Regions from separate parts of the Halobacillus sp. AWM4_238 genome, predicted to be linked through region 1. Evidence: a T-box and tRNA genes for the amino acid it is inferred to sense, from the RefSeq annotation. Region 1 holds a T-box; the other holds one or more tRNA genes.

The links. A T-box is a leader RNA that pairs with one kind of tRNA and senses whether it is charged. The one in region 1 lies ahead of ACXACN_RS09215 (valine--tRNA ligase), so its partner is inferred to be a tRNA-Val.
Region 2: it encodes a tRNA-Val, which carries the amino acid that the T-box ahead of ACXACN_RS09215 (valine--tRNA ligase) is inferred to sense. The anticodon was not compared.

Annotation. Positions count from the first base shown of each region.
Region 1 covers NZ_JBSWSY010000002.1:1,767,654-1,782,854, reverse strand. Annotated here, with positions in the region: gene hemA (glutamyl-tRNA reductase) at 1-792, shown strand, start outside; gene ACXACN_RS09250 (cytochrome c biogenesis protein) at 805-1,623, shown strand; gene hemC (hydroxymethylbilane synthase) at 1,642-2,571, shown strand; gene ACXACN_RS09240 (uroporphyrinogen-III synthase) at 2,571-3,335, shown strand; gene hemB (porphobilinogen synthase) at 3,338-4,315, shown strand; gene hemL (glutamate-1-semialdehyde 2,1-aminomutase) at 4,340-5,629, shown strand; gene ACXACN_RS09225 (LysM peptidoglycan-binding domain-containing protein) at 5,746-6,723, shown strand; gene ACXACN_RS09220 (hypothetical protein) at 6,720-6,908, opposite strand; T-box leader at 7,039-7,265, shown strand; gene ACXACN_RS09215 (valine--tRNA ligase) at 7,320-9,962, shown strand; gene ACXACN_RS09210 (bifunctional folylpolyglutamate synthase/dihydrofolate synthase) at 10,272-11,567, shown strand; gene ACXACN_RS09205 (diguanylate cyclase) at 11,645-13,375, shown strand; gene ACXACN_RS09200 (prepilin-type N-terminal cleavage/methylation domain-containing protein) at 13,493-13,903, shown strand; gene ACXACN_RS09195 (PulJ/GspJ family protein) at 13,900-14,400, shown strand; gene ACXACN_RS09190 (hypothetical protein) at 14,419-15,201, shown strand, end outside.
Region 2 covers NZ_JBSWSY010000002.1:254,239-269,439, reverse strand. Annotated here, with positions in the region: gene preA (NAD-dependent dihydropyrimidine dehydrogenase subunit PreA) at 1-480, opposite strand, end outside; gene ACXACN_RS01440 (NAD(P)-dependent oxidoreductase) at 468-1,877, opposite strand; gene ACXACN_RS01435 (nitrilase-related carbon-nitrogen hydrolase) at 2,008-2,898, opposite strand; gene ACXACN_RS01430 (CoA-acylating methylmalonate-semialdehyde dehydrogenase) at 3,184-4,656, opposite strand; gene ACXACN_RS01425 (SDR family oxidoreductase) at 4,883-5,746, shown strand; gene ACXACN_RS01420 (hypothetical protein) at 5,845-6,333, shown strand; gene ACXACN_RS01415 (DUF3889 domain-containing protein) at 6,455-7,120, shown strand; tRNA gene ACXACN_RS01410 (tRNA-Val) at 7,278-7,350, opposite strand; gene ACXACN_RS01405 (DUF2254 domain-containing protein) at 7,522-8,841, shown strand; tRNA gene ACXACN_RS01400 (tRNA-Val) at 9,022-9,094, opposite strand; gene ACXACN_RS01395 (alpha/beta hydrolase) at 9,952-10,680, shown strand; gene ACXACN_RS01390 (YjcG family protein) at 10,712-11,227, shown strand; gene ACXACN_RS01385 (GNAT family N-acetyltransferase) at 11,234-11,656, shown strand; gene ACXACN_RS01380 (DUF421 domain-containing protein) at 11,765-12,442, shown strand; gene ACXACN_RS01375 (MBL fold metallo-hydrolase) at 12,429-13,328, opposite strand; gene ACXACN_RS01370 (hypothetical protein) at 13,351-13,647, opposite strand; gene ACXACN_RS01365 (hypothetical protein) at 13,684-13,899, opposite strand; gene ACXACN_RS01360 (DUF1360 domain-containing protein) at 13,896-14,225, opposite strand; gene ACXACN_RS01355 (hypothetical protein) at 14,289-14,516, opposite strand; gene ACXACN_RS01350 (CotY/CotZ family spore coat protein) at 14,708-15,201, shown strand, end outside.

The DNA.
Region 1 (15,201 bases):
ATGGGCGAATTAGCTGCCAAGAACCTTCATGGTTCTGGCGTAAGAAAAGTTTCGGTCGTGAATCGTACACTAGCAAAAGCTCAAAATGTAGCAGGTCAATTTAACGGTCATCCTCACACCATGGACGAGCTTGAAGGTGTGTTGGAAGATGCTGATATCGTAATCAGCTCAACAGGTGCAACAGATTATGTCATCACGAAGGAAAAGATGGAACCTATTCATAAAAAGCGAAAAGGAAAACCTCTTTTCTTTGTAGACATCGCTGTTCCACGAGATCTCGACCCGGCTATGGAATCCCTGGAGAGTGTCTTCCTGTATGACATTGATGATTTGCAAGGGATTGTAGATGCCAATCTTGCACTCCGTAAACAAGCAGCAAAAGAAATTGAAGTGATGATTGAAGCGGAAATAGTCGAGTTTAAACAATGGTTACAGACAATAGGCGTAGTTCCTGTGATTTCAGCTCTTCGGTCGAAAGCTTTGGACATCCAGGCAGAAACGATGAAGAGTATCGAAAGAAAAATGCCGGAATTGACTGATCGTGAACGGAAAGTGTTAAGTAAACACACAAAGAGTATCATTAACCAAATGTTAAAAGAACCGATCTCTCAGGCGAAGGAAATGGCAGCTCAGCCGGATGCAGAGGAAACCCTGCGTTTATTCACTCAAATCTTTGGAATTGAAGAGCAGGTGAAGAAAGAGGCGGAAGAACAAGAAAAAAAGAACAAGGTGGAGAACGATACAGAGGCCAGTGATTCCATCTCCATGGTCAGCCCTGTAGCCCATTCATAAGGTGGAAGTGAAATGCTTGAATTAAAATGGGTTTACGAACTTATCCTTTTTCTATATGGATTGAGTATTATTGGATACTTCATCGACTTTGTACAAAATAACCGGAAGGCGAACATTGCTGCCTTCTGGTTACTTAGTATGGTTTGGGTTTTGCAAACATTCTTTTTGCTTTCTCAGGTGTTTATTAATACCGATTTTCCAATCATGACGGTTTATGATGGTCTCTATTTTTATTCGTGGATTCTAGTGACGTTTTCCCTCATTATTAACAGACTGTTTAAAGTGGATTTTCTTGTGTTCTTCACAAATGTGGTCGGTTTTTTGATCATGATCATTCATATTTCTACGAGGGCTCAAAATGTTCTAGAGAATAGGGGTGTGGCTCTCGTCAATGAGCTGCTTGTCATCCATGTTAGTTTAGCGATCATATCCTACGGGTTCTTTACCTTATCGTTTATTTTTTCTGTGATGTATCTATTGCAATATCGTTTATTGAAAAAGAAGAAATGGGATGCAAAGCTATTCCGCCTTGGAGATTTAACAAAGCTGGATCATTTTTCTTATGTATCCATCATATTAGGGGTTCCTCTGTTGTTGATTGCGATCATCCTTGGTGTTGTATGGGGATACGTCTCTACGGCTGCATTTTATTGGTACGATTCCAAAACGCTTGGATCACTGCTCGTGTTAGTCGTATATATCATTTATTTGATACTTAGGATTATCAAAGGGTATCAAGGACGTGCGATTGCCATATTCAATGCGGGAGCGTTTCTGTTTCTATTAATTAACTTTTTCTTATTTGGTTCATTATCCAACTTTCATTTTTAGTATCGAGGAGGAAGTGTTTTGAGAAAAATCGTCATCGGGTCACGCAAAAGTAAATTAGCGATTACACAAACGGAATGGGTGATCGAACAGTTGAAAGAAATCGATCCATCCTATGAGTTTGAAATCAAGCGAATATCAACGAAAGGTGATCAAATCCTGGACGTCACCCTTTCTAAAGTTGGGGGAAAAGGGCTCTTTATTAAAGAGATCGAACAGGCCATGTACGATGGAGAAATCGATATGGCTGTTCATAGTATGAAGGACATGCCTGCTGTAGTGGCAGAAGGCTTAATGGTTGCAGCTGTTCCCATTCGCGAGGATCACCGCGATGCTTTTGTGTCGAACGGTAATGTTGCTCTTAAAGACCTTCCTGCTGGAGCCATCGTTGGGACGAGCAGTTTGAGACGAGGTTCTCAAATCAAGGCGGTTCGACCAGATGTGGAAATCAAATGGATCCGTGGAAATATTGACACACGTATCCGCAAGTGTAAGGAAGAAGACTACGATGCGATTGTTCTCGCAGCTGCCGGTTTAAAACGGATGGGGTGGGATGATGATGTCGTCACCGAATATCTGGAACCTGATGTTTGTGTTCCGGCTGTTGGACAGGGAGCGCTTGCGATACAATGCCGTGAGAACGATTCAGAATTACGCGATTTTCTTAAGAAGTTAAATCATGAGTACACCGAAACAACGGTTACTGCTGAGCGGAAGTTTCTTCATGATTTAAATGGTGGCTGCCAAGTGCCTATTGGTGGGTATGCGTATCGTAAAGGCGAGGAAATCGTCCTGACAGCGCTTGTCGGAACACCTGATGGAAAGACCATCCTGCATGAAACGGTTTCTGGAACAGACCCGGTTGAAGTAGGGAAAGAAGCGGCTGATCGTTTGAAGGCCCAAGGAGCACAGGAAATCGTCGATCGTGCTAAAGAGGAGTATGACCAGTAATGCAGCCATTGCAAGGGAAGAGAATTCTCGTTACGAGAGGAAAGTCCCAAGCGCGCTCATTCATTGAAAAAATAGAAGCAGAAGGTGGAGATGTCTTTCATGCTCCCCTTCTTACCTTCCAATTGAATGATTCTGAATCTCATCAAGAGATTGTAAAACGACTTCACGACTATTCCTGGGTGTTTATCACAAGCGCGAATGGCGTGAAGTTTTTTTTCGAACTTCTGAAAAAATATAGAGTCGCAGTCCCACCATCCTTGAAATTTGCGATTATCGGATCAAAAACGGAAAAACGTTTAAACGGTTTTGGAGTTACAGCTGATTTCCTCCCTTCAAAATACCATGCGTCTTCAATGGGAAAAGAGTTTCTTGCCTGTCACCCACAACCTGGCCCCATTTTGTACATAAGAGGTAATCGTTCAAGGGACTCTCTTCCCCGTATGTTTGACGCAAAGGGTGTATTTTTCCATTCCATGACCGTATATGATACGCTACTATTGGAAGAAAAAAAGCCTGAACTCCTTACGTGGATTCAGGAACAAACGCTTGATGCATTAACTTTTACAAGCCCGTCAACGGTCCGTGCTTTTGTGTCTATGGTGGAGAGTCGAGGGAAAGACCTGCCTTGCTTTTGTATCGGTCCAACGACGGCAAAAGAAGCAGAGAAATGTGGGTTTACCAACGTCCATGTTCCTGAACAATACACGATTACTTATATGCTAAAACAAATGGCTTACTATTTTTCTAACGAAGGGAAAAGATAAATATGAAAGATTTGCAGTTCAAACGACACCGCCGCTTGCGCCGCACAGATTCCATGAGAGCGCTAGTGAGAGAGACGCATCTTCGAAAAGATGATTTGATCTACCCGATCTTTGTTGTAGAAGGGGAAGATATTAAAAATCCAGTCGCCTCGATGCCAGGCGTACATCAAGTCTCTCTTGATCACTTGAATGAGGAAATGGACGAGCTGGTCAGCTTGGATATTAAATCGGTCATTGTCTTTGGTGTTCCAGCAGAAAAAGACGATGTGGGTAGTCAAGCCTATCACGAAGAGGGGATTGTTCAACGGGCCATCCGTCAAATCAAAGAAAATTTCCCTACTCTAACTGTTATTGCAGATACGTGTCTTTGTCAATACACTGATCATGGGCATTGTGGAATTGTCCGGGATGGAGATATAGCCAATGACGAGTCTCTAACTTACATTACGAAAACAGCTGTTTCTCAGGCGGAAGCAGGTGCCGATATCATTGCACCGTCGAACATGATGGATGGTTTTGTAGCAGCTATTCGCCAGGGACTTGATGAAGCAGGCTTCAGTCAGATTCCTGTCATGTCTTACGCTGTTAAATATGCTTCTTCTTTTTATGGTCCATTCCGCGATGCAGCTCACAGTTCTCCTCAATTCGGTGACCGTCGTGCTTATCAGATGGATCCAGCTAACCGTCTGGAAGCATTAAGGGAGGCGGAATCAGATGTAGAGGAAGGGGCGGACTTCTTGATTGTAAAACCGGCTCTCGCCTACCTTGATATCATGCGTGAAGTGAAGGATCGTTTCCGGTTGCCACTGGTCGCTTACAATGTTAGTGGTGAATACTCTATGATCAAAGCTGCTGCGCAAAACGGCTGGGTTAATGAAGAAGAGATCGTTCTAGAAAAGCTGACCTCTATGAAACGAGCAGGCGCCGACCTTATTATTACTTACTTCGCTAAAGATGCAGCACGTTGGTTAAACCAATAACGTGGACAGAAAGGGTGTCGTTTTATGAAAACATTTGATCGTTCAAAACAAGCTTACTCAAAAGCCGTAGATTTAATGCCGGGTGGAGTAAACTCACCTGTACGTGCATTTAAATCGGTCCAGATGGATCCGATTTTTATGGAAAAAGGTGTAGGCTCTAAACTTTATGACCTCGATGGCAATGAGTACATCGATTATGTCTTAAGCTTTGGACCATTAATTTTGGGCCATGCCGATGAGAAAGTGACAGAAGCCTTAACCAAAGCAACGGCGAACGGGACAAGCTTTGGTGCTCCTACAGAAATGGAAAACGAACTGGCTTCCCTTGTGAAAGAACGGGTGCCGTCTATTGAAATGCTCCGCATGGTGAACTCAGGTACAGAAGCGACGATGAGTGCCCTTCGTGTGGCCAGAGGCTACACTGGTCGGGACAAAATCTTGAAATTCGAAGGCAATTATCATGGACATGGAGACTCTTTACTCATTAAAGCAGGATCAGGTGTAGCCACTCTCGGTCTCCCAGACTCCCCTGGTGTGCCGGAATCCATTGCACAAAATACAATTACAGTCCCGTATAATGACTTAGAAAGCGTCCGATATGTTTTTGAAGAGTTCGGTGACGATTTAGCGGCAGTCATTATTGAACCTGTCTCCGGCAACATGGGTGTCGTCCCGCCAAACGAAGGTTTCTTGCAAGAGTTAAGGAAGATGACAGAAGACAATGGCACAGTACTGATCTTTGATGAAGTGATGACTGGTTTTCGCGTGGGATACTACAGTGCTCAAGGACACTTTGATGTGACTCCTGACATGACCTGCCTTGGGAAAGTGATCGGAGGCGGTCTTCCTGTAGGAGCCTACGGTGGAAAACGGGAAATCATGGAACGTGTGGCTCCTGTCGGCGACATTTATCAAGCGGGTACACTCTCTGGAAATCCGCTTGCGATGACAGCAGGTTTTGAAACCATTTCGGCCATGACAGAAGAAGCTTATGCTTCCATTAACAAAAAAGTGGATCGCTTAATTGAAGGATACGAACAAGCTGCGGAAAAATATAACATTCCACTGACGGTCAACCGTGCTGGTTCCATGGTTGGTTTCTTCTTTACAAACGAACCGGTCACCAATTTTGAAACAGCCAACCAATCGGACTTGGATTTATTTACGCACTATTTCCAGGGGATGATTGAAGAAGGTGTGTATCTCCCTCCTTCTCAATTTGAAGGGCTCTTCTTATCTGTCAAACATACAGATGAAGATATTGAGAAAACGATCCAAGCAGCGGATAAAGTCTTTTCAAAAATAAAACGGTAATTCAAATGAAAGCGCATGGGGGTTCCCCATGCGCTTTCGTTATGTATATTACTCTAAGTCTCGCATAAGGTGATAATAGAGGAAAGTGTTTATTACCTTAGGGAGGGGACCGAACTTTGCAAAACAAACAAAATGTATTTTCCTTTTATTTAGATGAATCGATATGGTTTAAGGAAGGACAGGGAGTTCGCGAGTTAATCGGTATATCATTGGAACCTGAAATTACTATAGAAGAGCTTGGAGATGAGGTCCGACTGAAAGGGACGGTCGACCTTGCAGGTGAATACATTCCTACAGGAAGTCAGGATGCTCAGGATGAGAGTCCCCTTGCACCTTCTGTGAGAACCATGGATAAAGTCGAACCATCGGAAGAAGGTGTTCATACATTCAACCACTCATTTCCGGTGGAGATCACGGTACCATTAGAAAGAGTATCGAATTTAGAAGATGTACTCATCGACATCGAAAGTTTTGATTATGAGCTTCCAGCCAACCGTCAACTTCGTCTTCATGCCCATGTGAATATTAACGGGCTGGAAGAAAAACAACAAGGAGCATCGAATGAACCGGGGTTCGATGAATCAGCAACAGTTGGACCCGTCAATTTCCAAGCGCATAGTCCTAAAGAATCCCCTGTCTTTCCGGAACGGGAAGCCCCTGTTTTCCGCATTGATGATAGTGATGAAAGTGAGCATGTGGAAGAAGAGGAAGATGGACGCTGGTTTTATAAGAAGTCACAAAGTTTTCCTGAGTTTTTCGGTCACGCACAAGAAAATACCCAGTTCAAACAGGAGGAGCCTTCCTATGATAGTGAGGATTGGGGCGAAGTCAGTATAGAAGAGTCGAGCAGTGAGGAGTCCGATCAAGAAAGTGCTCAGGCACCTGGGGGTATGGATGGGATCAAACAAATCTTTAAGCATTTGTTCCCGAACAGAGAAGACACGTACACGCAAATGAAAATGTATATTGCCCAGGAAGAAGAATCGTTGTCATCGATTGCGGAGAAGTATGAAGTCTCTTTAAAACAGTTAGAACGTGTCAATGATTACAAAGATGATGTTTCCCCTGGGCAGATTGTGTATATTCCGAACTAAATCCATTTATATTTAAAAGCAAAAAACAAACCGAGGACCAATCCGAGAAGGAAGATATCGAATGTAGTCGGGAAGATGATGGTACGTAGTGCCTGGAAGATTACAATGGGCAGCAATGATTTTTCAATAACAAACAACCAAGTTCTGCACCAAGGAGGCAGGCGGTAACGATACAAACGACTCATAAAGAGCACCTCATTTCCATGGAGGATAAAGGCTCCTGGGCGATTCGCTCAGGGGTTTTCGCCTTTTTCTTTGACGTAGTTGACTAAATGCCTCTTTTTTATATACAATATGTAGTATAGTCTTTATACGTGAAATGCTTAGATAGGGAAGAGTACATGAACAATTCCTTCAGAGAGGAAAACAGTTGGTGAGAGTTTTCCAGGAACCCTGTTGATGGAAGTCGCCCTTGATGCAGCTTCTTTGAACGATGATTAGGAGAAGCCGGTTAGAAGCCGTTATTTTTATTTGAGTGTACAGGATAAACTTCCTGTAAATTAAAGGTGGTACCACGGAAATGAAACCCTTTCGTCCTTTTCTAGGATGAAAGGGTTTTTTATTTTTTATAAAGAGAATAAAAGGAGGAAGATCGAATGGATCAAAAAGATCTTTCAATGCCTACAAAGTACGATCCGGCAGCCGTTGAGAAGGACCGTTATCAGTACTGGGTAGATGGTAAATTTTTTGAAGCAACAGGAGATAAAAACAAGGAACCTTATACAATTGTCATTCCACCTCCGAACGTGACCGGTAAACTGCACCTAGGTCATGCGTGGGATACGACATTGCAAGACATCCTGACACGTGTGAAGCGAATGCAGGGATTTGATGTGCTTTGGCTTCCGGGGATGGACCACGCGGGGATTGCTACACAAGCCAAAGTGGACGCAAAGCTCCGTGAAGAGGGAATTTCCCGCCACGATCTCGGCCGTGAAAAATTCCTTGAAAAATCATGGGAATGGAAGCATGAATATGCGAAGTTCATCCGTGCCCAATGGGAAAAGCTGGGCTTGGGTCTTGATTATTCTCGTGAGCGTTTCACTCTTGATGAAGGTCTATCTCAGGCGGTTAAAGAAGTTTTTGTAACCCTTTATGAGAAAGGTCTGATCTACCGGGGAGAATACATCATCAACTGGGATCCTGCCACGCAAACAGCTTTATCTGATATTGAAGTGGAGTACAAAGATGTGCAAGGCGCCTTTTATCATATGCGCTATCCATTAAAAGATGAAGAAGGAACCATTGAAATTGCAACCACACGTCCTGAGACGATGCTTGGAGATACAGCGATCGCGGTACATCCGGAAGATGAGCGCTACAAGCACTTGATCGGTAAAAAAGCGGTTCTGCCGATTGTCGGTCGCGAAATTGACATTGTTGCTGATGATTATGTCGATATGGAGTTCGGTTCAGGTGCTGTGAAAATCACTCCAGCACACGACCCTAACGACTTCGAAATTGGCAACCGTCACAATCTAGCACGAATTCTCGTCATGAATGAAGACGGGTCAATGAATGAGAATGCTGGCAAATACAAGGGCATGGATCGCTTTGAATGTAGAAAACAAATCGTTAAAGATCTTCAGGAAGATGGTGTTCTATTCGAGATTGAAGAACACATGCACTCGGTTGGTCACTCTGAGCGAAGCGGAGCGGTCGTGGAACCTTATTTATCTACACAATGGTTCGTTGATATGAAACCACTCGCTGATGCTTCCATCGACTTGCAAAAAGGGGACGATCAAGTACAGTTTGTTCCGGATCGATTTGAAAAGCCTTATCTACACTGGATGGAGAACACGAGAGATTGGTGTATTTCCAGACAATTATGGTGGGGCCACCGTATTCCGGCTTGGTATCATAAAGAAACTGGCGAAATTTATGTTGGCAAAGAAGAGCCGAAAGATCTGGAAAACTGGAAGCAGGATGAAGATGTCCTGGACACATGGTTCTCTTCCGCACTCTGGCCTTTCTCCACAATGGGCTGGCCTGATGAGAACAGTGAGGATTATAAACGCTATTTCCCAACCAACGTACTCGTTACAGGTTATGACATCATTGGATTCTGGGTCAGCCGCATGATCTTCCAATCCCTGGAGTTTACGAACGAGCGCCCATTCAATGATGTACTAATTCACGGTCTTGTTCGTGATGCAGATGGACGCAAGATGAGTAAATCGCTTGGAAATGGTGTCGATCCGATGGACGTTATCGATAAATACGGGGCCGATTCTCTCCGTTATTTCTTATCCACCGGTTCATCTCCTGGGCAGGACTTGCGCTTCCATTGGGAGAAAGTTGAGTCCACGTGGAACTTCGCCAATAAGATTTGGAACGCTTCCCGTTTTGCCTTGATGAACATGGGCGATTTGAAATTTGAAGACATTGATATCACAGGTGAAAAATCAGTAGCCGATCAATGGATTTTGACTCGTCTCAACCAGACGATTGAGCAAGTGACGACAAATATCGATAAATACGAATTCGGTGAAGCCGGCCGTCACCTTTACAACTTTATCTGGGATGATTTCTGCGATTGGTATATTGAAATGGCGAAACTGCCATTGTATGGAGAAGACGAAGCACGCATTCATACGACTCGTTCCATTCTTGCGTACACGCTTGATCAGACGATGCGTATGCTCCATCCATTTATGCCTTTCATCACAGAAGAAATTTGGCAGCACCTTCCTCATGAAGGAGAGTCAATTACACAGGCATCATGGCCGGTAGTAAGGGAAGATTTCCACAATGAAAAAGCTGTGGAAGAGATGAATCGCCTGGTCTCTATCATCCGTTCAGTCCGGAATATCCGTTCAGAAGTGGATACACCGATGTCCAAGGAAATCCAACTAATGATTCAGGCAAAAGACGATGCCATCGTTCAAGAACTGGAGAAGAACCGTGACTATTTAGAAAGGTTCTGTAATCCTAGTGAACTGACAATTGCAACAGACTTGCAGGCACCTGAAAAAGCGATGTCAGCCGTTATTACTGGAGCGGAATTGTACCTTCCATTAGCAGGCTTGATCAATATTGAAGATGAAATCAAACGCCTAGAGAACGAATGGAAGAAATGGGATCAAGAAGTCACACGTGTTCAAAAGAAACTTTCCAATGAAGGTTTCGTAAGTAAAGCCCCAGAACATGTAGTTGAAGAAGAACGTAAAAAAGAAACAGACTACCTTGATAAGCGTGCGAAAGTAGAAGCACGGATCAAAGAGTTAAAAGCATAAACGAGAAGGAGGGTATTCTACGGAGTACTCTCCTTTTTTGAAAGATTATAGTAAGCGAATCCATGTTTGTTTTAAGGTTAGTTATTAGACTATATGGCAGGATTGATTGTGGAAGACTCGATTTCGAGACTTTTGTTGAGTGGATGGGGGCTGCGGGGAATGACTCGCTCACCGCCCGCCCCATGGAAATAGAACTGTTTCCCGGAGCCCCTAAACTCACCTAAACATCTTGAAACTAAGTCTTCCACAATCGGGAGCTTATATGGAACTAAGAAGGAAACAGAGTTTTTTTGAAGTGAGGGAATAGAAATGGAGTATTTAGAAGCAATTGACTGGATTCACTCTAGAGAGAAATTCAAAGTGAAGCCAGGGTTGAAGCGAATGGAGTGGATGATGGAGAAACTGGATCATCCGGAAAAGAAATTCAAGGCAGTTCATATTGCTGGAACGAATGGAAAAGGTTCTACACTCTCTTTTCTGCGCCATATCCTCCAAGAGCAAGGGATGTCTGTCGGGACGTTCACTTCGCCTTATATCGAGACATTCAACGAACGGATCAGTGTCAATGGGCGTGCGATAGAAGATGAAGAATTGGCTGAATTGGTGGTAAAAATTAAACCCTTATCCGAAGAATTACGTCGGACACCATTAGGGGAACCAACTGAATTTGAAATCATTACAGCGATGGCGATGCTTTATTTTTCAGAGGCTCAGCTTGACATAGTGGTGATAGAAACAGGGCTTGGGGGAAGGTTTGACTCGACAAACATCTTGACACCAATCCTTTCTCTTATCACCAACATTGGACATGATCATATGAATGTGCTTGGTTCCACAGTAGAGGAAATTGCACAAGAAAAAGCAGGGATTATTAAACAGGGGATTCCAGTTGTGACAGCGATCAAACAGGAAGATGCGATGAGAGTCGTCAACGAAAAAGCAAAGGAATGCGAGTCGAAAGTCTTCAAACTCGGAAAAGAATTTGATGTTTTTCATCAATCCAGTACTGAAGAAGGGGAATGGTTTGTTTTTTACAATCAAACGTTCCGTTCAGGAACTTATTTGAGTATGATGAAGGGCCCCCACCAAGTGGAGAATGCTTCATTAGCTATTCAAGCTGCAGAATTATTGAGAGAAAGCGGGCTGCACATCGAACGGAATCTTTATGGCAGAGGGATTGCTTCCACTCGTTGGCCTGCTAGGTTTGAAAAAGTGAATGAATCTCCCCTAACGATAATAGATGGGGCGCATAATGAGGAAGGAACACGTGCGCTAGTAGATACAGTGGAACGTCATTACCCTGACAAGAAAATTGTCCTTGTCTATTCTGCTTTGGAGGATAAGCCCGTTATGAAAATGTTGAAACAGCTGGAAGCGGTCGTCGACACAGCCTACATGACAACGTTTGATTTTCCAAGAGCTTTGCAAGGGTACGAACTTGCGGAATATTCAGAGATTAATCAAACCATCGCGGTTGAAGACTATAAACAGGCAATTCGTGAAGCAACCTCATCTGTAGGAGAAGACGGTTTATTGCTCATCACAGGGTCCCTTTATTTCATTTCCTTAATTAGGGAATATTTTGAAAGTAAAGAAAACTTATGATAGGATAGGGATATTCTTTATATTATTATGGATAAATGGTCATAAATCAGTGTAGGTCTTTAGGTTGGGGTGATGGGATGACGAAGCAAAAGCAATATGCGGTTTGGTTTGTGTGGGCATCCATTTGGCCCGCAAGTTTAGTGTACTTATACACAAGGTTATCACCCGTTTTTGAGGGGAACTGGGTCGATATTGCTGCATTTATCATCCTTGCTTCCATCGTTGCGTTATTCCCGCTGCAAATCGGAGATCACCCTGTCTTTTTCACTCAGGGGATCGCATTTGCAGTTTTTTTATATTATGGACTTTTTGTGGAGCTTATGGTTTCCCAAGTGGCCATATTGGCACTGATGGGGAAGATGAGGCTTGGTCGAACCAATCTTTACCGATTACCTATCAACTTGTTTATGTTTTTAATGATTTCAGTAGTATCAGCTGGGATCTATTACGCCTTGGGAGGAACACACGGCCCGTCAGCTGTCAATGATAGTGGAGATGCCCTTCCAATCATCTGTTATGCCCTATCACAAATCGCCCTTAACCAATTTTCTATTAAGTTTGTAGCCAATGTTCTTTATCGTAAAGAAATTAAATGGCTGGATAAAGGTCTGGCATGGGATCTGTTAACGGCGTGTCTTGTTCTGCCGATCGGGTTTGTCCTTTACATAGTCTATACAGAATTTGGGATAAGTGCCATTTTCTTTGTTGGCATCCCATTCGTGTTCATTTCAGGGATGTTGATGCTCTACCATAACAGCAATCGGGTAAATACATATTTAAGAAAAACGAGTATTATTGGTCATGAACTTACAGGGAAGCTAGGAGTGAAAGAAGTTCTTGATATTTTTGTCGAACGTTTAAGTGAACTCCTTCCCGTTGATTACATCTATGTGTATGACATTACTTCAAAAAACCGCATGGAACTGATCCGTTTCTTCGATCGTTCTGGTAACATTCACTTTCCTACTATTCAATTGTCTAAGGGCCAGAGCATTAGTGGAAATACGTGGAAGAAGGGTGCAAGTGTTTTTTATAAAAAGAAAGTAGAATGGTCTCACCTGGAAAATCAATACACACCTACACAGGCAGAAAGTGTTTTGTCCGTACCCGTAGAGCGTAACGGAGAGATTGTCGGAGTTATTTCTATTTTCTCCAAAAAAAAACGTGCTTTCTTCCAGTTTCAGTTCATGATTTTGAACATCCTTGGCAACTATTTAGGTGTAGCGATTGATAATGCAAGACATTATGAGAAAACGAAAGAAAGAAGTGAACGTTGTGGCTTGACGGGTTTATATAATTATCATTATTTTGAGGATCACCTATTGAATATCTTTGAAGGACAAGAGCAAAAGAAAATAGAATCCATTTCACTCATACTATTAGATATCGATCATTTTAAACGAGTGAACGATACCTTTGGCCATGAAAGTGGCAATGAAGTGCTCGCTTCATTAGCGGAGAGACTTCAGGAAGTAGTGAGGGGGCGTGGAACGCTCGCAAGATATGGAGGCGAAGAGTTTGTCCTTCTATTACCCGGCTACGAGAACAACGAGGCATTAGACATTGCTCATTCGATTCGGGCCTGTATTATACAGAAACCGTTTATTGCCTATGAACATATTCGTGAATCAACAACACCCATTTCCATCTCAGTAACAGCAAGTATTGGTGTAGCTACCTACCCTGATCATTGCGAAGAAGCGGTTGATTTGATCCGTCAAGCAGACCGGGCGATGTATGTAGGGGCAAAACAAAGAGGGAGAGACCGTGTAGCCAGTTTTAATGAAATCGTACAAACTGTTCAATGACTTTTATTGGACAGTTTTTTTGTATGTTTCGTAAGGAATTTATCGAATTCTGACAGGACAAAGCCCTGGATTTGCGTTATAATTTTGATAAAAGATGTAAATTGGGGGAGAAGGCGGATGCCTCATTTTGGCGAAGAAAAAGCTTTTTCACTCGTGGAAGTCATTGTAGCGATGGCCTTGCTTCTCGTCGTGTTCATTGTTTCATCCCAAATTGTTATGAATACGATGACACAATCAAATACGATTGATGAGGATTTTACATCTATGGAAATTGCTGATGGAGTGCTGAAAGCCTATCAATCTAAATCATTGGAAGATTTGGATGCTCAGAAAGGCAGAGGGGAAATAAGAGTGAATATACCTGAATTGTTAGAGTTACCTGATGCTGAAAACGTTGAACCATACACTGGGCATGTGAAGGTTACAGAACCTGAAGAGAAAAGTTTAAGTCCCTACCTGACTAAGGTTATTGTTACGATTACATCCAACAATAAGGAAACCCAACTAGAAGGGTATGTAGAACGATGAACTTCAAGAATGAAAAGGGCCTGACATTAGTGGAAGTACTGGCGGTCGTGAGCCTCTCCATGATTGTCATGGTGGCTGCTTACCATGCCTTTTATTTCGTTACAGGAGCTGTTGAAACGTCCTCAAGTAAAACAGAGATAAGAAAAGAAGCAAACATTCTCATGTTGAGTATAGAAGAACATTTACTCAATGTAGATAAGATTGCCGTAAAAGGAGAAGATCAAGAATCCTTTCAAGCATTTACTGCAATATCATCACGTTTAGACGACATGGATCAAGACGCCACGTTTACTTACATAGAAGAAACGACGGATATATCTATTCAAAATGGTCATCTGCTGATTAACAATAGTCAACAAAATGCTGATGACATGGATTTATCTAATACAACTTTCGAACAGGTTGGCAGTAAGTTGACCGTTCATTTAGAAATTTTAAAAGAAAACACCGATGAAACCTACAGCCTTGTAAAAATTTTCCGCTTAGGGAATGAGTAACGAATGAGAAATTTATTTATGAAACAAGATGGATATGTCTTGGTTACCGTTCTAGTAATGTTTGTCATATTCAGTATCTTGGGGTTGAGTTTGATGAGCTATACGATCGGTTCTCAGCAGTTCTCAACGGCTAATACGGAATTTATAGAGTCAAAAGCCGACGCGGAAGCGAGAGTTCAAGAGGCTCATGCAAGGATATTAAAGGGAATAAATGAAATTAACAATCAATTGGCGCAAGGGTACTTAAGGTTAGAAGATGTAATCAGTAGAATTTCGAGGGTTATGAATGATGCAAGAAAAAGCCTGGATGAAGGCGGTACAATTAAAACTAAATTAATTAAAGATGGAGTGGACGGGGCCTACTTACAAAGAGTGGATATTGAGGTTGATGTTGAAGGGTCAGATCGGAAGTTCGTACGCACCTTAACCGTCTCTACCATCGCTGATGTCTTTCAATATAGTGCTGTAACACCGGGGAACATGGTGCTGAATGGCCCTTCTTATTTGAAAGGGGACGTTCAAGCCGGTGGCAATCTTTACCTTGATGATCATGGGTATTACACATCAAGAAATAGGTATTGGGTGCCTTCCACTTATGCTGGTATTGATGGGGACTTGCGTGTAATGGGTGATTTTCACTATAAGTCCGCCGGGGAAAACATCGTTAAGTTTACACCGGATGAAAAGAATCTCGAACAATACTTCAGCATATCTCCTAGACTAATCGAAGAGTCGGTGCAAGTGGATAAAATAGATGTGGAAACCTATATCAACACTAAAAAGAATCACTCATTAAAAGAC
Region 2 (15,201 bases), 1.5 Mb from region 1:
CGTCGTCTGCTTCTCAACAAGCTCTGGAACCTGCCCGGAGGCTGCACCCATGCCTCGTTCCGCCATTCCGTGCGGACAGCCGAAGTTCAATTCAAGTCCGTCCACCCCGACATCTTCGACACGTTTGACGATTTCATGCCATTTTTCCTGTGTCGGTTCAACCATCAATGAAGCAATGATGGCGTGATCCGGAAACCGTTTCTTCGTTTCATAAATTTCTCTTAAGTTCACTTCTAATGGCCGGTCTGTAATAAGCTCAATATTATTAAAGCCCGCCACTTGTTTTCCATTAAACCCTACAGCAGCAAAGCGTGAAGATACGTTCAAGATCGGTTCACCCAGTGTTTTCCAAACGGCTCCGCCCCATCCTGCTTCAAAGGCACGTTGGACCTGATAACCCGAGTTTGTCGGAGGTGCAGACGCGAGCCAGTATGGATTCGGCGATTTTATTCCTGCTAAATTCAAACTTAAGTCAGCCATGTATGTTCCTCCTTGTTGAAAGGTTTATAGGCATTCGTCGGTTCAGGTGCCAGTTGTTTATGGATCGCCATCGCTGCCTCTTTTCCTTGCTGAGCAGCTGTTACGACCATTGCTTCTCCCTGTCCTTTGGCAAAGATGACATCTCCTGCTGAAAAAACTTTCGGGTTCGATGTTTGCAAGGTTTCTGGATCGACGGTAACAACGCCACCCTCATGATCCAGTCCAAATCCTTCGATTAGATCCGTATAACGGCTCTGCCCGATGGCTTTAATGACAGCATCCACTTCCATGACGAATTCAGAGCTTTCTAAAGGGGAAGGTCGGCGGCGCCCGTCCGCATCAGGTTCACCTAGGGCCATCTTCACACATTTAAGGTGTGTGACCCTTCCGCTTTCGTCTCCAATAATTTCAATAGGCTGTGTGAGCCAGTTGAATTCGACATCATCCTGCTTGGCAAAGTCATATTCGAACTCATACGCCGTCATTTCATTTCTTGTTCTTCGATAGACGATTTTCACATCACCCGCGCCTTTTCTAGCAGCACAGGTAGCTGCATCAATGGCTGTGTTTCCGGCTCCGACAACGACGACATTCTTTCCAAGGAGTTCATCAGTAATCGGTCCAGACTTCGTGCTTTTTACAAACTCAATCGCGTCATGCACACCTACCAGATCTTCACCATCAATGCCAAGCATAGGAACATTTCCCATTCCGATCGTCAACACAATCGAATCATAATTGCTTGTCAACTCCTCAAAAGATACGTCTGTGCCTACGCGTGTGTTGGTCCGAATTTCAACATCCAACTTCTCGACTTGATCGACTTCCCAGCGCGATATATCCTGCGGAAGACGGAAGGAGACAATTCCATAAGTATCAAGGCCGCCTGCTTCTGCCTCTGCCTCAAAGATCGTCACGTCATACCCGAACCTTGCCAGTTCTCTGGCTGCGGACAACCCTGCAGGTCCTCCACCAACAACCGCAACTTTTTTCCCGTTCTTCTTACCAGGTTTGAACAAAAGCTGTTCATTTTTTATTGCCCAGTCTGTAGCGAAACGCTGCAAATCACCGATTAGAATAGGATCTGTCGAATGATTCAAAACACAAGCGCCTTCACACAACTCTTCGGTTGGACAGACCCTGGCGCAAGTCGCACCAACAGGATTGGACGACATGATCGTTGTCGCCGAACCTTTCAGATTACCTGAAGCGATCTTCTTAATAAATTTCGGAATATCGATGCCTGTCGGACAAGCCTGAATACACGGGGCATCGTAACAATACAAACAGCGGTTCGACTCTTCCATCGCTTCCTGAGCATTCAGCCCATCATGGACTTCGTCGAAGTTCACCTTCAAATTTTCCAATGAGATCCCTTTGCTCTTTAACTGGGTCAAGGTGTTTCCCTCCTTTAATTAAAGAGAGGCTGCATCATTAGCCTCCTAATAAAAAAGTTCCACATAGAGAAAATGGTTCATTTTCTTTTGCTCTATGCAGAACTTCTAGTTTGTGTCTGATTGTTCATGTTTAAGGGAGAAGCTCAACCATGTTTTCGTAAGTTTCAGGACGGCGGTCACGGTAGAACTGCCACGTATCACGTACTTCTCGGATAAACTTCTTGTCCATCTCTGCAATAACAACTTCGTCTTGATCACGGCTGGCGGTTTTTACGAAATTGCCGCGTGGATCAACAAGATAGGATTGTCCATAAAACTCACCCATGTTCCACGGTCCTTCATATCCTACACGGTTGATGGCACCAAGATAATACCCATTTGCTACCGCATGAGCGGGCTGCTCGAGTTTCCATAGATATTCCGAAAGTCCAGCTACAGTTGCTGATGGGTTGAAGACCACTTCCGCCCCATTCAAACCGAGTAATCGAGCACCTTCAGGGAAATGGCGGTCATAGCAGATATAAACGCCCACTTTAGCAAAGGCTGTATCAAATACAGGATAGCCTAGGTTTCCCGGCTTAAAATAATACTTCTCCCAGAAACCATGGCCCTTATCCCCTACTGCGACTTGAGGGATGTGATGTTTGCGGTATTTACCTAAGTAAGAACCATCCGCATCTATGACGGCTGCTGTGTTATAGTAAGTCGATATGCCTTCTCTTTCATAGATAGGTAGGACGATAACGACACCCAGTTCTTTAGCCAGTTCCTGGAAACGTTTCGTTGTAGGACCATTTGGAATTTCTTCCGCTGAGTCGTACCATTTTGGATTTTGTTCTGAACAAAAGTATGGGCCATAGAAAATTTCCTGAAGACAGATGATCTGCGCCCCTTTTTCCGCTGCTTCTTTCACTAGTTTGATATGTTTTTCAATGGAGTGTTGTTTATGAACCTCAACAGGTTCACTCCCATCCACATCATGAGAAGCTTGGATCAAACCGATTTGGACTTTATCAGACACTCAAATTCCTCCTTATGTAATGCTTTTTTGGTTGTAAATCCCCTCTGAAATCAAATCCCCCAAGAATTATGATTTCTTGAATCCGCCCCCTTTGATTGAATTTTCTTTATTTACTGAATTTTTAAATAACTACCTATACTTTACATCATAAATTGAAAAATTCCATTATACATAATGTTAAATGTTGCACTTCTCTTTTAGATTTTTTGTAAGATTGGCAGGGAATTTGTGGGATTTATAGTGGGAGGTGCACGAAACATCTAGGATTCCGCGCACCTGTAAAAATCAGTACCAGCGTTGTGTAAGCATTTTGCGCTTCGTATAAAAGTTGAGTCCATCTTTGCCGTTGGCGTGGAGATCGCCATAGAAAGACTTCTTATTTCCAGAGAACGGGAAGAATGCCATCGGGGCGGGAACGTTGACGTTGACACCAAGCATCCCGGCATCCATCTCTTCTCTGAACTGTTGAACCGCTTTTCCACTTGATGTATACAGGACAGCACCATTAGCGAATTCAGATTTGTTAGCCGTTTCAATAGCTTCATCAAGTGTATCTGCACGAACAATACTAAGTACGGGAGCAAAAATCTCATCTTTCCAAATCTTCATTTCGTCAGTAACATAATCGAAAATCGTCGCACCAAGGAAATAACCGGACTCGTTCTCACGGAGCTCCACTCGCCCATCACGGACAAGTTTCGCATTATCCTGCTCCCCTGCTTCGATATAACCGAGAACACGCTCCCGGTGAGAGTCACGGATCAGTGGTCCAAGATTCGTTTCCGCATCTAAACCATTTCCTACATTTAATTGGTCAGCCGCTTCTTTTAATTTGGCAACGAGATCATCCGCCACATCTCCGACAGCTACAACAACAGAACAGGCCATACAGCGCTCACCCGCACTTCCGAAAGCAGCGTTGATGATTCCTTCCACTGATTTGTCTAAGTTACAGTCCGGGAGCACGATGGAGTGGTTCTTCGCTCCTGCTAACGCCTGGACACGCTTGCCGTGGTTGGCCGCAGTTTTGTACACGTATTCCGCAACGGGTTGAGAACCGACAAATGAAATGGCGTCAACGTCGTCATGCTCGAGCAATCCGTTTACGACGTCATGGGCACCATTGACAACATTGAGCACACCTTCTGGTAGCCCCGCTTCATGAATGAGCTCAACTAACATCTTCGCAAGAATCGGTGTGCGTTCAGAAGGTTTCAATACAAATGTATTTCCACACACGATCGCAAGTGGGAACATCCATAATGGGACCATCATCGGGAAGTTGAATGGGGTGATTCCTCCAACGACACCAACGGGATAACGGTACATGCCAGAATCGATTCCTTCAGCAATATCCGGAAGAACGTCGCCCATCATAAGGCTTGGTGCACCTGCTGCGAATTCCACGCACTCTATGCCTCGCTGCACTTCACCGGTTGCATCTTTCATTGTCTTTCCGTTTTCCTGTGTGAGTGCCTTTGCCAACTCCTCCCGATTTTCTACGAGCAGCTGATGATACTTGAACATCACTCTTGCCCGTTTCGGTACCGGGACCTTTTTCCACGTTTTGAAAGCTTCTCTAGCAGATTGGACTGCTTTATCTACATCCTCTTTCGATGAAATGGGAACTTGTGCAATGATCTCTCCTGTCGCAGGATTAGGTACATCCTCCACTTGCCCGCTTACCGACGATACCCATTCGCCTCCAATGAAGTTCTGAATGGTTACCTGATTCTTCTTTGAGAAAGTTGTCTCCATTTTTTCACCTCTACTCGTAGATTCTGTTCCTTTACACCCTTCAAATATAGTATAAATTCAGAAAATTCCTACATCAATGGACGAAGTGTCAAATCAACGCCCTGCGTTTTTGACAAAATGACCTTATGTTGTTGAGGAATATTCTTTTTGGATATTACTGGATGACCTGGACATCCTAAAGTTGGATGACCAGGTCATCCAGTATTTTACATATAGGAGGGTTCAGATGAGCGGTCAGAAGAAGGAAATTCAACCGAAGCAGCACCAGGAACGACAGCCGGGATTTGAATATGAGATGAAACCACTGCCAGAATACGTGGATCCGAACTATAAAGGGAGCGATAAATTAAAAGGAAAAGTGGCCGTAATTACAGGGGGAGACAGCGGGATAGGACGTGCAGTCAGCCTCTATTTCGCCAAGGAAGGTGCGGACATTGCTGTTTTATACTTAAACGAACAGGAAGATGCGGAGAAGACAAAGCAGTTAATCGAAACAGAAGGTCGCACGTGCCATCTTTATAATGGCGATATCGGTAGTGCAGAATTTTGTGTAGGAACCGTAGAGCGAATCAAGAAAGACTTCGGAAAGATTGATATACTCGTAAACAATGCAGCGGTGCAGTTTCCACAGAAAGACCTTCTCGACATTACGAATCAGCAGTTAGAAAAGACGTTTCGCGTGAATTTCTTCTCCTATGTATATATGGCGAAGGCCGTCCTCCCTCACTTACAAAAAGGAAGCACAATCATCAACACCTCATCTGTCACCGCATATGAGGGAAATGAACAATTGATTGACTACTCATCAACCAAAGGGGCCATCACAACATTCACCCGTTCTTTGGCAAAGTCTTTGGTGAAAAAAGGCATACGCGTCAACGGCGTGGCACCTGGACCGATTTGGACACCTTTGATCCCTGCGAGCTTTGATAAACAAAAAGTGGCGGAGTTCGGATCGACAAATCCGATGGCACGTCCAGGCCAACCGTATGAACTCGCCCCTGCATATGTTTACCTTGCTAGCCATGACTCCACTTATGTGACCGGTCAGATGATTCATGTCAATGGTGGTGTCCCTGTGAACGGATAGAGAGAAGCGGCTTTAGGAGCCCTTCTCTTTTTACAAGATGAGCTACCCCAAACCATGATATAATGAGCCAACACTAGAAGAAAAAGGTTGGTGTCATCATGGTCAAAAGTTTTTGTCACTGCTTCAGCAATCAAGAAGAAATCATGGCGGGAATTACCTCAGAAAAATCGTACCACGCTTTCTGTATTGTCTCCGGAGATCAAGGAGCAGTAGAATTCAGTTTTAGGACAGGCTATATCGATCACGAATCAGACGCTCCTTTTGCTACATTCTACAACGTCAAACAAGAATGCGAAGAAGATAACCAAACCTCAAAAAAAATAAGGATTCACAGTAAAGAACCGCTCGCTCCTAACAGTGAAGCCCCTGCAGAAAAACCTTTCTTGAGGAGTCCAGAACGTTTCTACTCCTACAAAATTGCGCTTCACCTACATAAGTTACGCTCTTTCAATGACAACCATGACGCATACTTAAGGACCATTCATTCCAAAGACCTTTACGAGGAAATGAAAGCTGTCTATGCCAACATTTTCAAAGAAGCCCCGAGAGCAACACAAGATAACCATTGGTTAGTCCTAGTAGATTGACTACTCCTTCGCTTTTTTTTAATGCTTGCAGAACCAACCTGAAAAAGGTGGAAGCTTTCACAGGCCAACCTGTGCTGACATAGGCTATTGAGGATATAAAGTAAAGACAGGGGGAAAATGAATGTACTCCAATATTAACCACGGGCCTTATGGTTATCCCTATCCATATGGGGCAAATTCCTACCAACCTTATTCTCGTTATGCCTACCCTCAAACCTATGGAACCCATGCAAACTACTATGGGTATAACCTGAGACAACCGGTGCGCGGCCAGGCCACATGGACAGAAGGTGGAGAAGTGACCAAGTGCGGGATTCCATGGTCGAACAACAGATATATGACGGCTGCTGTTGGTCAGAATTCACCTTACCAATGCGGGCAAACAATAAAAGTTAAGAACGTGTCCAATCAACGTGTCGTCTTAGTCACAGTCGTTGACCAAGTCCCTAATTTCCCGGAAAACAAAATCAATCTTCACCGAAACGCATTCGAAACGTTAGGAGCCAGTATGGATCTTGGTGTCATCAATGTAGAGATCACCCCAAACCCTCAATTAGAAGAAGAAAAATGGGGCAAATACCTCTTAGAGATCGCGCAATCAGCATACCCGAATTACAATGCTACCGATTATAGTAAAGTAAGCCAAACCCAGCAAAATGGGAACGTGAAGGAAGTTTACAAGTTTGTCATGGAATCTCCCCAGGAAAAGATCAGCATTGAAGGAGCGGTCATCTACAATCCTACGACAGACCGAATCATTTCCATCAACGTCAAAGAAGTATCCTAGCGCTTATTCTATTTTTTGAGACAGAACTTTTCTGTCTCTTTTCTTATGAGGGCAACTAGATCAGTTGTCCATTTTTCTGTAATCTCAAAAAAAAAAAAAGAAATGACGCAGCCTCTCCCTGGATGAGAAACTACGCCATTTCGGCACTTAGTATGGATGATTCCGATTGGGCTCGAACCAACGACCTCCACCCTGTCAAGGTGGCGCTCTCCCAGCTGAGCTACGGAATCATATGTAGAATTTTGTCGACTTTTTGCTGACAAATAATAATATACTACGGAACAAAAAAAGTGTCAATGAAATTTTAAGAGTTTTTTAAGTTCTTGTAAAAGCATCTTTTTATCCCTACTCATATCGGTCATACTAAGAATCATACCCCTTACAAGAAAGTAGGTATTTCAATGAACAAAGGAAAGATTTGGATCAACGTCAGGGACAGCTTTTGGTTTCTCCCTACGATATACAGTGTCCTATCAATTGTTGCTGTGGCAATAACCGCACTCATCGATTCATGGATCATATCAGAATATAAAAGCAACATCCCTGCGCTCTTTTTGACGAAGTCGTCTGTTGCTCAAACGCTATATGGTTCAATGGTGACATCCATTTTAACAATGACAACGATTAGCTTTTCAACCATCATGGTTGTCCTGACAACGTACACTACACAATTTTCACCACGCACCCTTCAGGATTTTATGAAGAGTCGTGTGACTCAACATGTCTTGGGCGTATTTTCCTTTGGCTTTATATTTTCTCTTATCAATCTATTCCTATTAGGAAAAGAGCCCGGTTTAGGACTAGTAAGCCCCCTCTTTACAGTCATTGTTTCTATTATTTGTTTAGCCTTTTTCATATTATTCATTCACCATTCATCGCGTTTCCTAAAAGTGAATAATCTAATTGGCGCCATTAGAAAAAGCACCTCAACGCTCATCGCAAAAACATTTAACGAAAAAGATTATCAAACGGCTACTGAATGGGACGACAATAAGCTAAAGAAATTAGACCAATCAACGGCTCACGTGATCCTTGCTGAGAAATCTGGTTATGTTCAAAATGTTCAGTACGGCTCTCTTATTAAGTGGGCAAAAAACCATACACTCGTTCTTGAAACCAGTTTCTTAATGGGAGACTACATTCAAAAAGGAATGCCTCTCTTTTATTATTGGAAAGATGCTGAAGGTGAACTTCAGAACCCAGAAGAATGCACCGCTTATGTTTTAATAGGAAATGAACGGATTGATACCCAGGATGTCGAATTCTCTATACAAAAGCTTGTAGAGATTGCCGTCAGAGCCATCTCACCAAGCCTGAACGATCCCCATACCGCAACGAATTGCATAAACCGGATTGGATCCCTGCTTATAGAACTGGCCTCTGTGTACGAGCCGATCCGGTATTACATTGATAAAGATGAAGAGCTTCGCTTGATTGCACAGCCAAAATCATTTGAAGAGTATCTGTATAAAAGCTTTTATCAAATAAAGATCTATGGGTATCATGACATCTCCGTCATGAATAGTGTGCTTGAATCCTTGTATAAAATCGCAGCAATAAATGACCAACCGGTTCAGGAGGATGTATGGACATTTGGTAAAACCATCATCAATGCAGTAAAAACGGATGATTTGGATGAACTCGATTTCAAAAGGTTCAATAATGAGGTTCGTAAATTAGCTAATGCATGTAACAAAGACTTCACCTTACAGAAGGAATAAAGCATGAGCGTACTGTGGGCACGAAAGGGATAAATACCTTTGTAGAGTGCCCTATGTTCAGAGTTCCTTTGGGGCAAGCACTTTGCTCCAAAGATCACTTGTCCTAAGATTACCCTTTGCCCATATCTAAGACCATAAAAAAAGTGAGCATTCATAATGAATGCTCACTTTTTTATTTAGTGATTCCGATTGGGCTCGAACCAACGACCTCCACCCTGTCAAGGTGGCGCTCTCCCAGCTGAGCTACGGAATCGTATGTAAGAATATTAACTTACTGACAAAGAATACTATACTACGAAATATATACAATGTCAACAAGTTTTCCCTAACTTATCTCCCTCCCCATTCACACTAAAGCTCCCGATTGTGGAAGACTCAGTTTCGAGATGTTCCCGGGTTTCGTTTGCCGTGGTGGGCGCCAGGGGTGGTTGGGAAGCAACTCGCTTTCCACGGGAGCGCGGGTAGCACACACCACGCATGCTTAAAGGCAGCCTTGTCTGGTTGAAATAAAGATTCACAATTCCTGGCCATGGATACGGGGTCAGGGAAACGACGATTTGCAGTGTTTTGGAACAGTCAGTAGAAAGACACACACGTTCGTGTCTCCATTCGGTTTTCATGCGGACGTTTCCCAGACCCTGTTTCCTCGCTCTTATTCGTGCAGAACTCTTGGTTTAAACAACTCTATAACGGCTTGGGTGAGCAGATCTTCATGACAGAACTCGTCAGGTTGCTGTAAAAGGGAATTTTCGAGAACATTATTATAGCAAAGGGGCGGAGGGAAACGGTGAGACTCCTGTGGGAAGTGCGTGGTAGATGAGACCCCGCAGAGCGTTAGCTCGAGGAGGCTCATCACTCGCCCACGGAAAGCGAACCTTTTCCCGGAGCCCCTAACTCCCTCGAAAATCTCGAAATCAAGTCTTATAGAAACCTGCCAGTTAGTGAAACATCCGTAAAAATAGCGTAGAACTTATTGCCTTAAAATCCCACCTATCATCTTTTCAACTTTTTCGACAATTATATGATAAAATATATAATGGAACGTTTACATGAAAAAATTAATGGGAAAGCCTAAATGAACTTTCCATGCTGTGAGGAGGTGGTCGGAAAATGGGTAGAGACGGATCCATGACAGAATATACGATAGATAGTCAATACTTACAGGAGACAATGACACTGAGGGTATACACCCCAAAGAACTTCTCTCCATTATACAAATACCATTTCTGTATCATGCAGGATGGAAACGATTATTACTCAATGGGGCGAGCGGCCACATTAAGTGATAAACTCCATAAAGAGGAAAAAATTGAGAACACGATTTTTATTGGCATTCACTACAACGACAAATATGATCGCCAGGACAAATATCATCCAGATGGCAAAAAACAAGGGGACTACGTCAATTTCCTCATTCGCGAAGTTGTACCTTTCCTGGACGAAGAGTTGCCTGGGTACTGCATGGGGCGCGGACGTACACTTGTCGGTGATTCTCTAGCGGGAACGCTTGCTCTAATGACAGCAGTGAAGTTTCCAAACATCTTCGGGAATGTCATCATGCAGAGTCCTTATGTAGATGAGCATGTCAAAGAGGTCGTGCAATCGACCAAAGACTTTTCTTCCTTGACCATTTATCATACTATTGGATTAGAAGAAACTGATGTTGAAACGACTGAAGGGGCTAGAAAGAATTTTCTTGAGCCTAACCGAGAGCTGCGTGACTTCTTGAATCGCCAACCTCTCGCGTACACGTACCATGAACTAGATGGTGATCATACATGGGGCACATGGCAGAAGGATTTTGAACATGCTTTATTGAAGATGTTTGATAAGGAATAGCGATATAGAAGGAAACAGGAGGGTTAGTCCAATGAGATACGGAATAGCAGTTTTTCCATCGAAAAAAGTACAGGATGTGGCGAATTCATACCGCAAGCGTTACGATCCCCATTATGCGTTGATTCCCCCGCATATTACGATGAAAGAAGCGTTTGAAGCAGAGGAAGATGAAATTGAAAACAAAATCATTCCTGAGTTGAGCGAAATCGCTAAAAATACAGACCCTTTTTCTTATGGCGTTTATAAGGTTAGCTCTTTCTCTCCCGTTACTAATACGATTTACTTGAAAATCGAACCGTCTGATGAAATCTTCGAATTAAATGACAAGCTGCATGCTGGAGAACTCCCCGAGGAAAAAGATTTTTCTTTTGTTCCTCATATCACGATTGCCCAAAAGCTCTCGGATGAAGAATTCTCTGATGTATATGGCAGCCTGCGTATGTTGAAATTCGACTTAAATGACAAAGTCGATCGTTTTCAATTGCTTTACCAGCTTGAAAATGGGGCTTGGAGTGTTTATGAAACATTCCGCCTTGGCAAAGGGTGATGTTCTGTGGACATCGTAAAGGTTAAAAATAATCAGCAAAAAGACGACGCGTTCTACGTAAGACGCGTCGTCTTTGTAGAGGAACAGCAAGTTCCCTTGGAAATAGAATTGGATGAATACGATGATACCTCCATCCATTTTGTTGGATATGAGGACGAGCATCCAGTCGCTGCTTCCCGCCTACGCTTTGTTCAAGGGTATGGGAAGCTTGAACGGATTTGTGTTGTTAAGGAATCCCGTGGTCGTTCACACGGTAAAAAAATCATCGATTCCATGGAACAAGTCATCCGTGACTACGCCTTTGATAAAGCCAAATTGAATGCCCAAACCCATGCGGAGGCCTTCTATGAATCTCTTGGGTATGTAACGATTTCAGATCCGTTCATGGATGCCGGCATTCCACATGTTACAATGGTAAAAAAATTATAATGCGATAGACAAAAAGAAACTCCGGGCTCCCGGAGTTTCTTCGTTTATCTTGCCGTCCTTTTGTCTAGAATGAAACGTATAGGCTACAGGTAAGGATCGTGAAACGCAATGGAGTACTTACAAATTACTGTGGAAACACTTTTTGGATTTGTTGCACTTTTTGTTATGACGAAAGTGCTTGGAAAATCCCAGATCACTCAAATTACCGCTTTCGATTTCATCGCTGCTCTCGTCCTTGGTGAGTTAGTCGGTAATGCACTCTATGATGAAGATGTGGGAATTCTTGATATCGGCTTTGCCATTATGTTGTGGAGTATCCTCATTTATACGACTGAAATGATTACACAAAAGTTTAAAGGTACAAGGAAAATGTTGGAAGGCAGTCCTTCTCTCGTCATTTATAAAGGGAAAATTGATCGCGAACAGCTTAAGAAAAACAAGTTAGATCTTAATCAACTTCAGCATTTATTACGTTCGAAAGATGTTTTTTCAATTCAGGAAGTTCAATACGCCGTCCTAGAAACAGACGGAACCATTTCTGTCCTCAAATCTTCCCAATACCAAAATGTTACACGTGAGGATATGAAGTTATCCCCCCATCATGTCCCTCTCCCACGAACCATCATCAGTGATGGCGAGGTTATTTGGGATAATCTCAGGGAAGCAGGTTTTGATGAGAAGTGGCTGAATGACCAGTTGAAAGCTCAACACTTCAATAATCCTTCGGAAGTCATGTACGCTGAGCACAAGGAAGGCGATCCGGGGTTATTTGTTATTGGTCTGTAACATAAAAACTCCATGTGTTGTTCATGATGCGGTCCTCCACGAGGCCCGCTTTTTTTAATCCAATCAAATAAGCGGTCACCGCTGTTCTAAATAAAAGCCATTGGGATAAACCTAGGGCCTCCACTTTATAATGTTCACACATGGCTGACACGATGACTTCATGCGCCACCGGTCCCTCTTCCGTAAGGTATTGATGCAGCCATGCGGACAGCTGCTCATGATAATCCATATTGTTTTGAATGGTCAAAGAAGGAGATGTCTCAAATTTCCCATGACCAGGAACGGACCCTTTGCAAGAAATTTGAGAGAGATGACCCAAACTATCTAATGCTAAACTGACATCTGTCATAAAAGGAATCTTGTGTTTCCTTAGTGTCTCCATACTAAAATAACTGTCAGCAGCATAAAGGATATCCTTGATTTTCAAGGCCAACTGATGATAACTGTGACCAGGAAGATGATACGCTTCTGCTTGTATAGAGCCAAAATGGACCTCCCCTTCTTCCACGATTTCATCAATCCGTAAAGCAGGCCCCTCTAAAAATTTATTATGCAACTCCGGCAGAGGTTCATTGCCCCCGAATAAATAAAGAGGTTCCAGACCAGGATTCCTTAATATGGCTTCTTCAAACTTTGGTGCGACAGTATGTAGATCATAGTTCTTCTGAACAAAACCAGCCCCTCCGTAATGATCAGCGTGGGCATGGGTAATAAAAAGGTGCGTCAAAGGGAGCTCCCGTTTCTCAAGCTCTTTGAGCACCTTTTTCACGGATGAAGCATCAATTCCTGCATCGATGAGCACCCCATCCTCCCCTTGATGAACGTATCCGATATTGACGGAACTATGAAAGTAATAACAACATTCACTTAGCTGTCGAAAAGACATATCCACGACTCCTTTAGCTTTTTCATACAGTTTCGCTAAAGTGACGCCCTTTTCCTGTCATGTTAGAAAGAATCTTCTCTGTACCAATCTGTGATACAGGATGGAGGTTATTCAGCGCATGGGCACTCCTAGGTATATGGATGGATCTAACACGTTGGTCTTCCACACGTTCCTGATCAGAAGAGTGATTGTGCTTCATTTTATTATCAAGCGTAGCTTTGAACACTTTTTCAAGGGCAAAAGGTGATCGATCCTTCTGAGTAATCCGGGTTTGATAATCCTGATACTGATAATGATTTACAGGCAGAATATATCCCATAGTGACTCCTCCTTCTCTGATCTATACCCTTTTTTCCTATTCAAAGAAACGTTCCATCTTTCCCATCTGTTTGGTCAAAAACTTTTCCATATCCGTCATCCGTTTTGAGAAACGACGGTCCCACGCCTGAAAATCTTTTTCCCACTCGTTGAATTTCTTTTCAGGCTGTTTAATGATTCCATTCATTTTCGACGTTTCTACCTCAATTTCCTTTAATACGTCAAATAAAGATTTTTCCTTCTTATCTGTCATCTTCGATCGACCCACGTGTAAATGATGGACTGCAGCCCGGCAAGAGCGAGCAATAACACCAACCACTCCCCATATGGAACGATGATATAAAAGAAAAGCATGATTAAAGCAGACCATACACCGACACACCACTGACAACTTAACCCTTCACCGATAAAACCCTTCGGCTCCACCCATTCCTCTTCAATCCCGTTTTCGTTTTGAATCACCTTCACATCTATAAAAGGTCTCCGCAACCATTCCATGATGTAATCTCTAACAATGAGACGCGTCAATCGGAAGGTGGCAAGCGCCAGCAAGATTATTTCCATCACACTTAGCATCATTCAACCTATCTCCCATGAAGAAAAAGCCACTACGTACCTTGTAGTGGCTCACTCTTTATTTTCTTAAAACCAACGAAATTCTCCGCGGCGATCGGAAGATTCATCATGATGGCGGCTTCTTGAACTGCTTTCATCTCTTGACTCATCTTCTCTACGCCTTCTCGGTCCGCCGAAAAATGGATCGACTCGGTCATCTCGGTCATGGCGATCATAACGCTGGGGCTCGATAATGACGTTATCCGCTTTGATGACAAGGTCCTTCACGTGGATGACCCTTTTTTTATCAGACATTCCATTCACTCCTTATTCGAATTCACTTCTAATCTATGGTGTTTGCCCCAGTTGGGTATAGTCTCCTGCCCAGTATGGACAAAAAAAGTATGGTTTGAGAGAAAAGAGACAAATGCCCACACCGACAAGAACACAATTCATATTCTAGTAAAGACAATACGTCAATACGTATGGAAAGGGGAAATTAGAAAATGAGCTGTGGAAAAAGATTCGATTCAGGTTCATGTGTGATTGATATTCTAAAAGATATCGTCGATGCTCAAAATGATGTTCTGCACGATTGCACAACAAGCTGTGAGCGTTCAATCGCAGACCTTTTAGGTGATACTGGTGGAGGTTCCGGCTTCGACACTGTACCAGTCATCCTTTACTGTAAAGATGGATGCACACCTTTTAAAGGTTTCGGTTCAAAACGAAGCGGCGAAGATTGCAGAGTGAAAGGAAGCTTCTTCTTCAGAGTTAAATCTGTAGACGACGATGGTTGTGCTATCCTTGAACTTCTTTTTGCTGAACGCCGTCATGACGGTGACGACGAGGATGAGGTTGAAGGCTCACATCATCACAGAAGATTCGATCCAAAATCACCGGCTGATCAAAGCTGCAGAAACCTTCGCGCTTCAGGAATTTGCATCACAGTAGATTTGAACTGCTTCTGCCACGTCACATGTCTTCCTGCAGCAGCAAC